2 regions of the Promicromonospora sp. NPDC110617 genome follow, and region 1 is predicted to be linked to the other one. Evidence: predicted binding sites of a transcription regulator. Region 1 holds the regulator's gene; the other holds the start of a gene.
The links. The regulator HspR, encoded in region 1, represses chaperone genes until heat shock. The targets are predictions, from matches to a motif close to AAGTTGAGTCNNNNNGACTCAACTT.

Region 2: clpB (ATP-dependent chaperone ClpB) is a predicted target of HspR. The motif match lies at 1,908-1,932, and genes of this name have one in related genera.

The regions. Positions count from the first base shown of each region.
Region 1 is NZ_JBVKBM010000004.1:44,676-51,614, reverse strand. It holds gene ACZ7LE_RS21945 (nucleotidyl cyclase domain-containing protein) at 1-538, shown strand, start outside; gene ACZ7LE_RS21940 (DUF1540 domain-containing protein) at 581-889, opposite strand; gene ACZ7LE_RS21935 (heat shock protein transcriptional repressor HspR) at 1,053-1,505, opposite strand; gene ACZ7LE_RS21930 (DnaJ C-terminal domain-containing protein) at 1,595-2,599, opposite strand; gene grpE (nucleotide exchange factor GrpE) at 2,676-3,347, opposite strand; gene dnaK (molecular chaperone DnaK) at 3,344-5,209, opposite strand; gene ACZ7LE_RS21915 (MFS transporter) at 5,310-6,782, opposite strand; gene ACZ7LE_RS21910 (TetR/AcrR family transcriptional regulator) at 6,931-6,939, shown strand, end outside.
Region 2 is NZ_JBVKBM010000001.1:419,254-426,192, forward strand. It holds gene ACZ7LE_RS01790 (carboxyl transferase domain-containing protein) at 1-418, shown strand, start outside; gene ACZ7LE_RS01795 (sulfite exporter TauE/SafE family protein) at 527-1,321, opposite strand; gene cpt (chloramphenicol phosphotransferase CPT) at 1,305-1,862, opposite strand; gene clpB (ATP-dependent chaperone ClpB) at 1,990-4,617, shown strand; gene ACZ7LE_RS01810 (ArsR/SmtB family transcription factor) at 4,837-5,880, shown strand; gene ACZ7LE_RS01815 (septum formation family protein) at 5,858-6,939, opposite strand, start outside.

The DNA of each region.
Region 1 (6,939 bases):
CGCCTGCCTCTACGCCGCCTTCGGGCGGCCCACGGATGTCGGCGCGCTGCGCGCCGCGGCGATCGGCTGGGTCGGGGAGCGCGAGCGCGTGCCCTACCAGATCGCCACGCACGACCCCTCGACCGGCCTGCCCACCGGTGAGTACCTGGGCGAGCGGCTGCGCGAGACCTACGGTGTCGCCCAGCGCACCGGCTCGACCGCGGGCGAGTCCCACTGCCTGCTGGTGCTCGACGTGGGCCTGGAGAACCTCGACACCTGGCAGCGGCTGGCGCGCTCCGCCGCGATCGGCCGCACCCTGCACCAGGTGTTCGGCGAGGGCCACCCGATGGCGGCCGTCGGCGACGGCACGTTCGTGGTGCTGTGCGAGCGCGGCCCGACGACGGCGGAGCTCGGCCAGTCGCTGCGCCGCGTCGTGGAGCGCAACGCCGAGGTGCTCGGCCTGACGACAGAGGTGCGCCGCCCGACCCGGGTGTGGGTCGAGCGGCTTCCCGGGACGCACGGGGACGCACTGCTCCTCCTGGACCACCTGGCGCGCTGAGCGCCGGACGCCTCGCGCCCGGCCTCAGCCGTGCGCGAGGGTTCAGGCCTGCTCGAAGGTGAGGCAGTCGGCGTGCCCCGGGTCCTCGGGGCCCGGTCCCACGCGGATCGACGCCGCGTTGCACTCCAGGTGGTCGTTGTGGGTGCACTCCGCGCGCTGGCAGGCGCCGACGTGGGCGATCACCTTCTCCAGGCCGCCCTTGGTGCTCAGCGGGATGAACGTGGCGCAGGAGGCGTCGCCCGCGTGCCCTCCGATGGTGACGGCGCCGGCGTGGCAGCCGTGCTCGTGGTTGTACCCGCAGCCGTCGATCGAGCACTCGACGACCTCGGGCATTTCCATCAGCGTGCTCATGGCATCTCTCCTCGCTCGGTGCGTCACTCCTGCGGAATACATCGATCGTATTCCGAAAGGGGAGATCGCGTGGAGCAAGGAATGCCTTACCTATACTCTCGCGAGTATTCTTGATTAACGAAAGAATGCCATTGCTGAAATCAACCGGACGTCGAGGACGCGGTCACTCCTCGCGCCGCGGGGCCGGCCGCCAGAGCACCACGGCACCCCCACCGGCGGCACGGTGCTCCAGGTCCACGCGCACCGCCGCGCTGCGGACGCGCTGACCTCGCTGGACCACCACGACGTCGCCCGCCGCCGGACCTGCGGCGAACACGCGCCCCTCCTCCTGGACCCGCATCAGCAGGTCACCGAGGCGCTCCTCCAGCACGGAGACGTGCGCCTCCAGGTCGAGGATGCGCTTGATCCCGGCGAGGTTGATGCCCTCGCCCTGGGCGAGCTGCTGCACCTGCAGCAGGCGTGCCACGTCGCGGCGCGAGTACCGGCGGCCGCGGCCGCGCGTGCGCCGGGGCACCACCAGGCCGAGGCGGTCGTACTGCCGTAGCGTCTGCGGGTGCATGCCCGCGAGCTCGGCGGCCTTGGACACGGTGAGCACGGGTGTGTCGTCGTCGACCATGCGCACCTCCCAAGTCTGTTTTGCACTGTTGGTGCGGGCAGGTTAGCCGAACCCGGTGCGGCAGGGCAGCCGCCCCACCGCACCGGCCGTCATTCCGCCGCCCGCGCGGCCAGCCCGGCGCGCACGTCCTCGCCGTCGCTCTCGGCGGCGAACGTCTCGAGCGCCTGCCTGGCCTTCTTGCTGAGCTTCTGCGGCACGGCCACCTGCACGGTGAAGAGCAGGTCGCCGGTCGCCTTCGCCGTCTGCACGCCGCGCCCCTTGACGCGCAGCACCCGGCCCGACGGCGTGCCCGCCGGCACCTTGAGCCGCACCGTGGCGCCGTCCAGGGTGGGTACCTCCAGCGTGGTGCCGAGCGCCGCCTCCGCGAACGTGACGGGCACGGTCATGCGCAGGTCCACGCCGTCCAGCGTCCAGACCGGGTGCGGCGTGACGTGCACCGTCACGACGAGGTCGCCCGCGGGGCCGCCGGCCACTCCCGGCCGGCCCTTGCCCCGCAGCCGGATCTTCCTGCCGTCGTTGATCCCCGCGGGGATCCGGGCCGTGATGGTGCGGCCGTTGACCTCGAGCTCCGCCGTCGTACCCTCCACGGCCGCCCGGAACGGCAGCGTCACCTGGGCGGCGACGTCCGCGCCCGAGGTCGGCGTGGCGTACCCGGTGGTGCCGGCGCCGTAGGCCGTCCGGCCTCCGCCGAACATGGAGCCGAGGATGTCCTCGAAGCCGCCGTTCCCGCCCTGCGGGTAGCGGACGCGTGGCCCGCCCCGGCCGCCCGTGCCCTGGGCGCCGCCGAACATGGCACCCATGATGTCCTCGAACCCGCCGGCACCGGCGCCGCCGGCACCCGCCGAGAAGCGGGCGCCGCCCGCCATGGCGCGCACGGCGTCGTACTGGCGGCGCTGCTCCGGGTCGGAGAGCACCGCGTAGGCCTCGCCGATCTCCTTGAACTTCGACTCCGCCGCCGCGTTCCCCTGGTTCTGGTCGGGGTGGTACTGACGCGCGAGCTTGCGGTAGGCCTTCTTGATGGCCGCGTCGTCGGCGTCCTTGGACACGCCCAGCACGGCGTAGAAGTCCTTCTCCATCCAGTCCTGACCGGTCATGGCACCTCCTTCCGCGTCGACACCGGTGGTCGAGCTGGTCGAGACCAAGGTCTCGACCAGCTCGGCCACCGGCGGATCACTCCGGTCCGACGACGCCTACGCGCGCCGCCCGGACCACCTTGTTGCCGATCTTGTACCCGGGCTCCACCACGAGGTTCACCGTGGCGGCCGTCGCGTCCGCGTCGGTCGAGTGCATGAGCGCCTCGTGCAGGGTGGGGTCGAACTCCTCCCCCACCTTGCCGAACCGCTCGACGCCGAACTTCTGCAGGCTCTGGTCGAGCTTCTCCGCGATCGCCGCCATGGGACCGCTCAGCTCGCCGTGCTGCTTCGCGCGCTCGACGTCGTCGAGCACGGGCAGCAGCGCCGCCAGCACGTCCTGCACGCCCCGGTCGCGCGCGGCGTCCTGATCGCGCAGCGCCCGGTTGCGGTAGTTCGTGAAGCTGGCCCGCTCGCGTTGCAGCGCGTCCAGGTGCTCCGCCGCCTCCGCCTTGGCCTTGAGGACCTCGGACGCCTCGGCGGCGTCACCGGAGGGCTCGAAGTCGAGCCCGGCCAGCGGGTCGGCCGGCGCGTCCTCCGGTGCGGGGCTCGCGGCGGACTCGTCCGCCGCGGCGGCGTCGTCCGCCGGAGCGGGCTCGGCCGGTCGCGCCTCGTCGCCGGAGGCGTTCACCTTGCGCTTGTCCGTGAACTGGAAGGGGTGCTCCCCCGAGCCCTCGGGCTCGGGAGGTCCCTGCTGGTGCTCGTCCGTCACTTGCGCTCGTCCTCGTCGTCCACGATCTCGGCGTCGACGACGTCCTCGTCCTTGGCGGACTGGGCGTTCGCCGTCTGCGGGGCGCCCTCGGCACCCTGCGCCGCGGGCTGCTCGGCCGCGTACAGCGCCTCGCCGATCTTCTGCGACGACGCGCCGAGCTTCTCGTACGAGCTCTTCACGGCGTCGGCGTCCTCGCCCTCGAGCGCGGACTTCACGGCGGCGATGTCCGCCTCGACCTCGGTGACGACCTCGGCCGGGAGCTTGTCGCGGTTGTCCGCGATCTGCTTCTCCATGGAGTACGCGAAGGCCTCGGCCTGGTTGCGGGTGTCCGCCTCCTCGCGCCGCTTCTTGTCCTCCTCGGCGTGCAGCTCGGCGTCCTTGACCATGCGGTCGATGTCGTCCTTGGGGAGCGCGGAGCCGCCCGTGATCTTCATCGACTGCTCCATGCCCGTGCCGCGGTCCTTGGCGGACACGTGCACGATGCCGTTCGCGTCGATGTCGAAGGTGACCTCGATCTGCGGCACGCCGCGCGGGGCCGGGGCGATGCCGGTGAGCTCGAAGACGCCCAGCGGCTTGTTGTCGCGGGTGAACTCGCGCTCGCCCTGGAACACCTGGATCGCCACGGACGGCTGGTTGTCGTCCGCCGTGGAGAAGACCTCGCTGCGCTTGGTCGGGATCGCGGTGTTGCGCTCGATGAGCTTGGTCATCACGCCACCCTTGGTCTCGATGCCGAGGGACAGCGGGGTGACGTCGATCAGCAGGACGTCCTTGCGGTCACCGGAGATGACGCCGGCCTGCAGCACGGCGCCGACGGCGACGACCTCGTCCGGGTTCACGCCCTTGTTGGGCTCGCGGCCACCGGTGAGCTCCTTGACGACCTCGGTCACGGCGGGCATGCGGGTGGAACCACCCACGAGCACCACGTGGTCGATGTCCGACACCGAGATGCCGGCGTCGCGGATCACGGCGTGGAACGGCGCCTTGGTGCGGTCGATGAGGTCCTGCGTCATCTGCTGGAACTGGGCCCGCGTGAGCTTCTCGTCCAGGTGGATGGGGCCGTTCTCGCTCATCGAGAGGTACTGCATCGAGATGTTGGTGCTCGTCGCGGACGAGAGCTCCTTCTTGGCCTGCTCGGCCGCCTCACGGAGGCGCTGCAGGGCGATCTTGTCCTTCGACAGGTCGACGCCCGAGGAGTTCTTCACCTGCTTGATGAGGTGCTCCACGACGCGCTGGTCCCAGTCGTCACCACCGAGGCGGTTGTCACCGGAGGTGGCGCGCACCTGGATGGTCGAGAAGTCGTCCTCGTCCTTGCCCACCTCGAGCAGGGAGACGTCGAACGTGCCGCCACCGAGGTCGAAGACCAGGATGAGCTCGTCCTCCTTGCCCTTCTCCAGGCCGTAGGCGAGCGCGGCCGCGGTGGGCTCGTTGACGATGCGCTTGACGTCCAGGCCGGCGATCTGGCCGGCGTCCTTGGTCGCCTGGCGCTCGGCGTCGTTGAAGTACGCCGGGACCGTGATCACGGCCTCCGTGACGGGCTCGCCCAGGTACTCCTCGGCGTCGCGCTTGAGCTTGCCCAGGATGCGGGCCGAGATCTCCTGCGCGGTGTACTTCTTGTCGTCGATGTCCACCGTCCAGTCGGTGCCCATGTGGCGCTTGACCGAGGAGATGGTGCGGTCCACGTTGGTGACCGCCTGACGCTTGGCGACCTCACCCACGAGGACCTCGCCGGTCTTGGAGAACGCGACCACCGAGGGGGTGGTCCGCGAGCCCTCCGCGTTGGCGATGACGGTGGGCTCCCCACCCTCGAGGACCGCCACCACCGAGTTCGTCGTGCCGAGGTCGATACCTACTGCGCGTGCCATGTCTGCTGCCTTCCTTCGACAGATTGAGTCTGCTGCACTCAACTTAAGCCGGTGCTCGCCAGGAAGCAAGCTGACCCTCGCAAAGTTGAGTCCACTTCACTCAACTACGAACGTGGCTGAAAAGTTCCCGCTCGACACCACCGTCCGGTCCGGGCGCCGGGCGACGTGGCGCCCCGACGTCCTCCGCGGACCTGGACCCCGCCAGCCACAGGCCGGTGCACACGGCGGTGGCCAACGCCACGGCACCGGCCACGACGAAGGCGCTGTTGAGACCAGCCTCGAAGGTGGCGCCGTCGGACTGCCGGGCACGGACGACAGCCCCGAGCACCGCCACACCGAGCACCGCGCCGATCTGGCGGGTGGTGCTGCTGATGCCGGACGCGAGACCGCCCTCGAGCGGGCTGACCGCCTGGACGGCGGCGCCCGTCAGCGGGGACATGGTCAGGGCGAAACCGATCCCGGCCACCCCGAGCCGCCACCACACGTTCCCGTAGCCGGTGTCGGCGTGCACGGTGCCGAGCGCCAGCAGCCCCAGGCCGGCCAGGACCAGGCCGCCGGTGACCACGACGCGGAAGCCGTACCTGGCGGCGAGCCGCCCCGCGTACGGGCTGACGACCACCATGGCGAGGGACAGCGGCAAGGTCTGCAGGCCGGCGTGCAGGATCGAGGCGCCCTGGACGTACACGAAGTACTGGGAGAAGAAGAACGACGAACCCATGAGCGCGAACCCCACCACGACCATGGCGGCGTTGGACACGGTGAACAGCCGCTGCCGGAACAGCCGGAGCGGAAGCATCGGGGCGGAGCGGCGCGCCTCGACGACGACGAAGGCGACGACGAGGACCAGCGCGACGGCGAAGCTGCCGAGGATCACGGGCGAGGTCCAGCCGCGGGCACCGCCCTCGATCAGCCCGTAGGTCAGCACGCCCACCCCCAGGATCGACAGCACCGTTCCCGGGACATCGATCGCGGGGGCGCCCGGCTTGCGGGACTCCTCCAGGCTGCGCAGACCGACCAGCAGCAGCACCACGCCGACGGGCAGGTTGACCAGGAAGATGGCGGGCCAGCCGAAGGCGTCGGTCAGCGCGCCGCCGGCCACGGGGCCCGCGGCCAGGCCGATCCCACTGAGCCCGGCCCACAGACCGATCGCCTTGACCCGCTCCTGCGGCACGGGATGGGCGGCGACGAGCAGGGCCAAGGAGGCGGGGCTCAGCGCGGCGGCCCCGATGCCCTGGAGCACCCGGCCGACGATCAGCCAGCCGAGCGAGGGAGCGAGGCTGCACAGCACCGACGCGGCGGAGAACACCACCACGCCGGTCAGGAACACCCTCCTGCGACCGAACCGGTCGGCGAAGATGCCGCCGGACAGCAGCAGCATGGCGACCAGCAGGACGTACGCGTCGACGATCCACTGCAGCCCGGTCAGCTGGGTCTGCAGCCGGTGCTGCATGTCGGGGAGCGCCGCCCCGACGATCGTGTTGTCGAGCAGGACCATGAACTGGCCCAGGCAGGTCACCGTCAGCAGCACGGTCCGGGAGGACCGGCCGCCTCCGGCCACATGCGGTTCAGTCACGAGGATTCCTCTCCGTCGTCAGCTGCGCTCCGCCGCGGTCAACGGGGCGGCGGGCACTCGAAGGCACTAACGCAGCCTCTGGCTGCGTTAAGCGACGATAGAGGAGCCGATCAGCAAACGCAAGTGCCAACTGCGTTAAGGTAGGGAGATGAACGAG
Region 2 (6,939 bases), on a different contig from region 1:
CCTGGTCGCCGTGATCGACACGCCCGGGGCCGAGCTCTCGCAGGCCGCCGAGGAGGGCGCGCTCGCCGGTGAGATCGCCCGCTGCATGGCGGCGCTGACCCGGATGACCGTGCCGACGCTGTCCGTGATCCTCGGCCAGGGCTGCGGCGGCGGGGCGCTCGCGCTGCTGCCCGCGCAGGCGGTGATCGCGGCGGAGCACGCCTGGCTGTCGCCGCTGCCGCCCGAGGGTGCGAGCGTCATCGTGCACGGGGACACCACGCACGCGGCCGAGCTGGCCGAGGCCCAGCACGTGCGCGCCGTCGACCTGCTCGCCGAGGGCGCGGTCCAGCGCGTGGTCCCGGAGCACGACGGCGACACGGTCCGCGACGTCGCGGTGGCAGTGGCGGCGGAGTGCGCGGCGGTGCTGGCTGGTCGGTAGTTCGGGTGGTCGGCAGTTTCGGGTGATCGGCAGAATGTCAGGTGGTCGGTATTCCGAGCTGCCGACCACCTGACATTCTGCCGACCACCCGAATTGCCGACTGAACAGCTAGCGCTTCTCCAGGGCCTTGCGGACCTGCTGGACCAGCGCGAACACCAGGAGCGCAGCGAACAGGATCGATGCCACGTTGTCGGGCAGCACGACCGACAGGCTCGCGCCGCCGAACGAGAACACCGAAGCGACCAGGCCGATGATCGCCGCCGTCCTGAGGTGCACCAGGCCGTTGCGCGCGTTGACCCAGGTGCCCGAGACGGCGGTGGGGATCATCGCGACCAGCGAGGTGCCCTTGGCGAGCGCGGGGGCGAAGTCGAACAGCGCGGAGAGCCCCGGCACGGCGATCTGGCCGCCGCCGATGCCGAGCAGGCCCGAGGCGATGCCCATGACCAGGCCGAGCCCGACCATGCCGGCGCCGTCGAGCAGGCTGGGAACCCCCTGCGCGGTGTCGACGGACGGCGGGTCGACGAACGAGTCGAGCAGGGAGCGCACGATGCCCGCGACGAGCACCCCGACGAACAGCCAGCGCAGCAGGGTCTCGGGCACGCGCGCGAGCAGTCGCGCGCCGTAGGCCGCGCCGACCACGGAGCCGACGACGAGCAGCCCGGCGGAGATCAGGTCGACCGCCTGGTGCGTCAGGTACGGGATGGACCCGACGATCGCGGCCGGGAGGATCGCCGCCAGCGAGTAGGCGCTCGCGCGGCGCTGCGTCAGCCCGCCGAGCGAGGTCAGGAGAGGGACCATCACGATGCCGCCGCCGAGGCCGAACAGACCGGAGAACGCTCCGCCGACGATCCCGACGAGGACGGCGCGGGGTGGGGTCAGGGAGTCGTCAGTCTGCTCGGTCACCCCGTGATGATCTCAGGTGTGCGGCGATGGTCTGTGCGCAGTCCAGCGAGGCGGTGCGCGTGGTGTCCACCTCCAGGTCGTAGCGGACGCCCTGGTGGACGACGTCGGCCTGCTGCGCGGCCATGCCGGCCACCCGGTCGCCGCGGGCCGCCTCGCGCTGCCCGGCCACGTCGGGGTCGCACCGCACGCCCACCCAGAGCGTCGGCACGTCACCCAGTGCGTCGAGCCAGCGGCGCTGCGACCCGCCGCCGCCCAGGAACACGTCGTCGACCACGAGGTGCGCGCCGGCGCGCACCATGGCGACCAGCCCGGCGATCCAGGCGTCCTGCAGGGCCATGAAGTCCTGCCCGACGGCGACGCCGCCGTCGTCGGCGAACCCGATCCCGTCGCCGCCGGCCGTCAGCCGGGCGGGCATCGCGTCGACGAGCGTGTCGATGCTGAGCGAGAGCCAGGGCTCGGGCAGCACGGCCTGGAGCTCGCGGGCGATCGCCGACTTGCCCGAGCTGGATCCGCCGTTGAGGACGATGACCTGGGTGTGCACGCCGCCACCGTACGAGTGTCGGTGACGCGCGCTACAGTGATTATCAAGTTGAGCGGAATAGACTCAACTTTGCGCAGGTTTCAACCAGTAGACCTCTGTCCCACCTGAACCAGCCCCGGGAGGCTTCATGGACACCAAGTTCACGACCATGTCGCAGCAGGCGATCGGCGACGCCATCCAGTCGGCGTCGGCCGCCGGCAACCCGCAGCTCGAGCCGGTCCACCTGCTCGCCTCGCTGCTCCAGCAGGAGCGCGGCGTGGCCGTCGGCCTGCTCGACGCGGTCGGGGCGAACGCGCAGGCCATCGGCCAGCAGGTGCGCGCCGCTCTCGTCGCGCTGCCCCAGGCCAGCGGCAGCAGCACCGCCCAGCCGAGCGCGAGCCGCGCCCTGGCGACGGTCCTCGACCTGGCGGGCAAGGAGGCCCAGGGGCTGGGCGACGAGTACGTCTCCACCGAGCACCTGCTCATCGCGCTGGCCGCCGGGCAGTCGTCCGCGGCGCAGATCCTGTCCGACGCCGGGGCGACCGCCGACGCGCTGCGCGCCGCCCTGCCCGCCGTCCGCGGTTCCGGCCGCGTCACGAGCCCCAACCCGGAGGGCACCTACAAGGCGCTGGAGCAGTACGGCACCGACCTGACGCAGCAAGCGCGTGACGGCAAGCTGGACCCGGTGATCGGCCGCGACTCGGAGATCCGCCGCGTGATCCAGGTGCTCAGCCGCCGCACGAAGAACAACCCCGTGCTCATCGGCGAGCCCGGCGTCGGCAAGACCGCCGTCGTCGAGGGGCTCGCCCAGCGCGTGGTGGCCGGCGACGTCCCCGAGTCCCTCAAGGGCAAGCGCCTGATCGCGCTCGACCTGGCCTCGATGGTGGCCGGCGCCAAGTACCGCGGCGAGTTCGAGGAGCGCCTCAAGGCGGTCCTGGAGGAGATCACGGCGTCGGACGGCGAGGTGGTCACCTTCATCGACGAGCTGCACACCGTGGTCGGCGCGGGCGCCGGCGGTGACGGCGCCATGGACGCCGGCAACATGCTCAAGCCCATGCTGGCCCGCGGCGAGCTCCGCATGGTCGGTGCCACCACGCTCGACGAGTACCGCGAGCACATCGAGAAGGACCCCGCGCTGGAGCGCCGGTTCCAGCAGGTCTTCGTGGGCGAGCCCTCGGTCGAGGACACCGTGGCGATCCTGCGCGGGCTCAAGGAGCGGTACGAGGCGCACCACAAGGTGACGATCGCCGACTCGGCGCTCGTGGCTGCCGCGTCGCTCTCCGACCGGTACATCTCCGGCCGCCAGCTTCCCGACAAGGCGATCGACCTGGTCGACGAGGCCGCGTCCCGCCTGCGCATGGAGCTCGACTCCTCCCCGATCGAGATCGACGAGCTGCAGCGCGCCGTGACTCGCCTGGAGATGGAGGAGGTCGTGCTCTCCGAGTCGGCCGACGCCGCCTCCAAGGACCGGCTCGAACGGCTCCGTGCCGACCTCGCCGACCGTCGCGAGGCCCTCGCCGCGCTCACCGCGCGCTGGGAGTCCGAGAAGGCAGGGCACAACCGCGTGGGCGACCTGCGCGCACGCCTGGACGAGCTGCGCACCGACGCCGAGCGCAAGCTCCGCGAGGGCGACCTGGAGGGCGCGGCCCGCATCCGGTACGGCGAGATCCCTGTCGTCGAGAAGGAGCTCGCGGCCGCCGAGGAGGCCGAGGCCGGCGCGGAGGACGTGCCGGACGGCCTCGGCCCGGAGACCGCCGAGCCCCCGATGATCGCCGACAAGGTCGGCGCCGACGAGATCGCCGAGGTGGTCGCCGCCTGGACCGGCATCCCCGCCGGGCGGCTGCTCCAGGGCGAGTCCGAGAAGCTCCTGCACATGGAGGACGTGCTCGGCGAACGCCTGATCGGCCAGCGGGCCGCGGTCGCCGCCGTGTCCGACGCCGTGCGGCGCACCCGCGCCGGCGTCTCCGACCCCGACCGGCCCACCGGGTCGTTCCTCTTCCTCGGGCCCACCGGTGTGGGCAAGACGGAGCTCGCCAAGGCGCTCGCGGACTTCCTGTTCGACGACGAGCGCGCCATGGTGCGCATCGACATGTCCGAGTACGGGGAGAAGCACTCCGTCGCCCGGCTCGTCGGCGCCCCTCCGGGCTACGTCGGGTACGAGGAGGGCGGTCAGCTCACCGAGGCCGTGCGGCGCAGGCCGTACTCGGTGGTGCTGCTGGACGAGGTGGAGAAGGCGCACCCCGAGGTCTTCGACATCCTGCTCCAGGTGCTCGACGACGGCCGCCTCACCGACGGCCAGGGCCGCACCGTGGACTTCCGCAACACCATCCTCGTGCTGACCTCGAACCTCGGCTCGCAGTTCCTCGTGGAACCGATGCTGTCGGACGAGGAGCGGCGGGAGTCCGTGATGACCGCCGTCCGCGCCGCGTTCAAGCCGGAGTTCCTCAACCGGCTAGACGACGTGGTGATCTTCGACGCGCTGTCGCTCGACGAGCTCGGCCGCATCGTCGACCTGCAGGTCAGGGCCTTCGCGAAGCGGCTCGGTGACCGGCGCATCACGCTGGAGGTGACCACGGCGGCCCGCGAGTGGCTTGCCCTGGAGGGCTTCGACCCGGCCTACGGTGCCCGGCCGCTGCGTCGCCTCGTGCAGCGCGAGATCGGCGACCGCCTGGCGCGGCTGCTGCTCGCGGGCGAGGTGTCCGACGGCGACACGGTGATCGTGGACCGCGCCGACGGCGAGGGCCTGGCCCTCGAACGGCGGGTGCTCACCGCGTAGCCGGAGCGGTGGCTGCTCACCGCCGGCCGGTACCACCGGATGTGACGGTGTTGTGAAGGTGGCCCCCCGTTCGCCCAGAACCGGAAATCCCGCACGTCCCTCTGTATGTGCGGGGTGAATCCGTGCGCGGCCGGCCGCGCACGGCCCGGCACGGTCCAGGGCGCGCGGGGGGCGAGCCGGCGGGAGCCATCACGAGAGGCAGACGGTCGAGGAGGCCCGGTGCTGCGGTTCCACTTCACTTCGGACGACCTGGCCCGGGTCCGGATCGCCCCGGGCCCGGACCCCCTGTGGGAGACGCTGCTCAGCGCCCACGTGGTGAACCAGCGCGGGGGGACGACGCTGTTCGACCCCTGGCGCGAGCGCGTGCTGTCCGGCCTGCCGCCCGCGGCGCGGATGCTGCTGCGCCTGGCGCCGCCGCGCGGGTACTCGCCGGACTTCCTCACGCCGGTCACCGGCGCCGACCTGCTCCTGCCCGGCGTCGACGCGTTCGAGACCGGGCTCGACGCGGTGCTGTCCACGCCACGGGACCAGCTCCGGCGGGACATCTCCCGGCTCGCGCACGGGCGCAGGCCACACCTGTGGATGCGGGACCTCGCCGACGGGTCCGCGCCCGCCGTGCGCGGCCTCGGCGTCGCGATGCGCTCGTACCACGAGCAGGCGGTCGGGCCGTACTGGAGCGGCATCCTCGCCGCCGTCGACGTCGACCGCGCGGCGCGCACCCGGGCTTGGGTGGAGGGCGGTACCGAGCACGCGCTGCGCACGCTGCACCCCGCGATCCGGTGGGAGCACCCCGTGCTCTCCGTGACGACCGCCGCCGAGCGGGACGTGCACCTGGCGGGCCGGGGCCTGCTCATCGTCCCGTCGTACTTCTGCCACCGGGCCCCGATCTCGCTGGCCGACCCCGAGCTCCCGCCCCTGCTGATCTACCCCATCACCCACGAGCAGGTCTGGACCGGCACCCGGCCCGTGGCGCAGGCCGACGGCGGCCGGCAGCTCACCGCGCTGCTCGGGCGCACCCGGGCCGCGGTGCTCCGCGCGCTCGGCACCGGCGCGACCACGAGCGAGCTCGCGCAGCGCCTGGCGATCTCCCCGGCGTCGGCGTCGGAGCACGCCACCGTGCTGCGCAACGCCGGGCTCGTCTCCAGCGGGCGCGAGCGCAACACCGTGCTCCACGCGCTGACCCCGCTGGGCCGCACCCTGCTGGACGGCGGCGACGGCCACGTGCCGACGGGGTCGACCGCTACTGCAGCAGATCCTGCGTGATCGGCTCCGCGGTGGTCGCCAGGCACAGGCCGACCCGGTCGCCGTCGGCCCACGAGTCCTCGCTGGGGCCCCACACGACGTAGCTCACCGAGTCCGCGACCGGGCTCGTGCGCGCGTTCGGGCCGAGCTGCTTGGTGCCGCAGACCTGCGCGATTCGCGTGTCGACGGCGTCCCGGCCCGGCCAGACGGCGGCGTCGGCGAAGTCGGTGCGGCCCACCACCTGGGCGGTGTGCGAGGCGTCGCACGGGACCGCGAGCACCTCCGAGATCTCGCCGTCCGGCGGGACGCTCTCCACGCAGGAGCCGAGCACGAGCTGCAGCGGGTGCACCTCCTGGGGCTCCGCGATCATCGCCTCGATGGGCTCCCACTGCTGCCGGCCGACCACGTTCACGATCAGGACGATCACCGCGACGACCGCCACCACGGCCAGCGTCGCCCCGGCGATCAGGGCGTACCGGCGCCGCTTTGCGGACTCGTCGGCCTCGGTGGGCGGGCGCCAGCCCGCGTAGGAGGCCTCGGGCGCGTAGTCGTGGACGGCCGGGAACGAGTGCGGTGAACCCCCGGGCGTCACCGGGAACGGCGACGGCGGCTGCTGCGGTGCCGACGGCGCCTGCGGCGACCCGCCCTGCGGGTGCTGCTGCGGTGCCGCGGGCGTCGGGAACGGGCTCGGCGGCGTGCTGGCCGGCGGGGTGCGGGTCGCGGGGGAGGCGAAGAGCTCCGAGGCGGCGGCGAAGTCGTCATCCGACGCCGGGGTGCTCGTCCCGGGCTCCTCGGTGTCCTGGTCGTCCTCCGCCGCGGCGGGCTCGGCCGGGGTGTCCCCCGCCGCCCGCTCGGCCGCCTGGGCCGCGGGGGCGGGTGCGTCCGGCGCGTCCGCGGGGGAGCCGTCGGACGGTGCGTCCGGGCTCTGCGCGTCCGGGCTCGAGGCCGAGGCGTCGTCGCCCGCCGCCTCGTCCTCGGCCGCGACGGTGCGGGGGCCGAGCGCCTTCTTGTGCGCGGCGGCGATCGCCGCGAAGGAGAGGGCCTTGAAGTCGAACGTCTCGTCGACGACCGGCGCGGCTG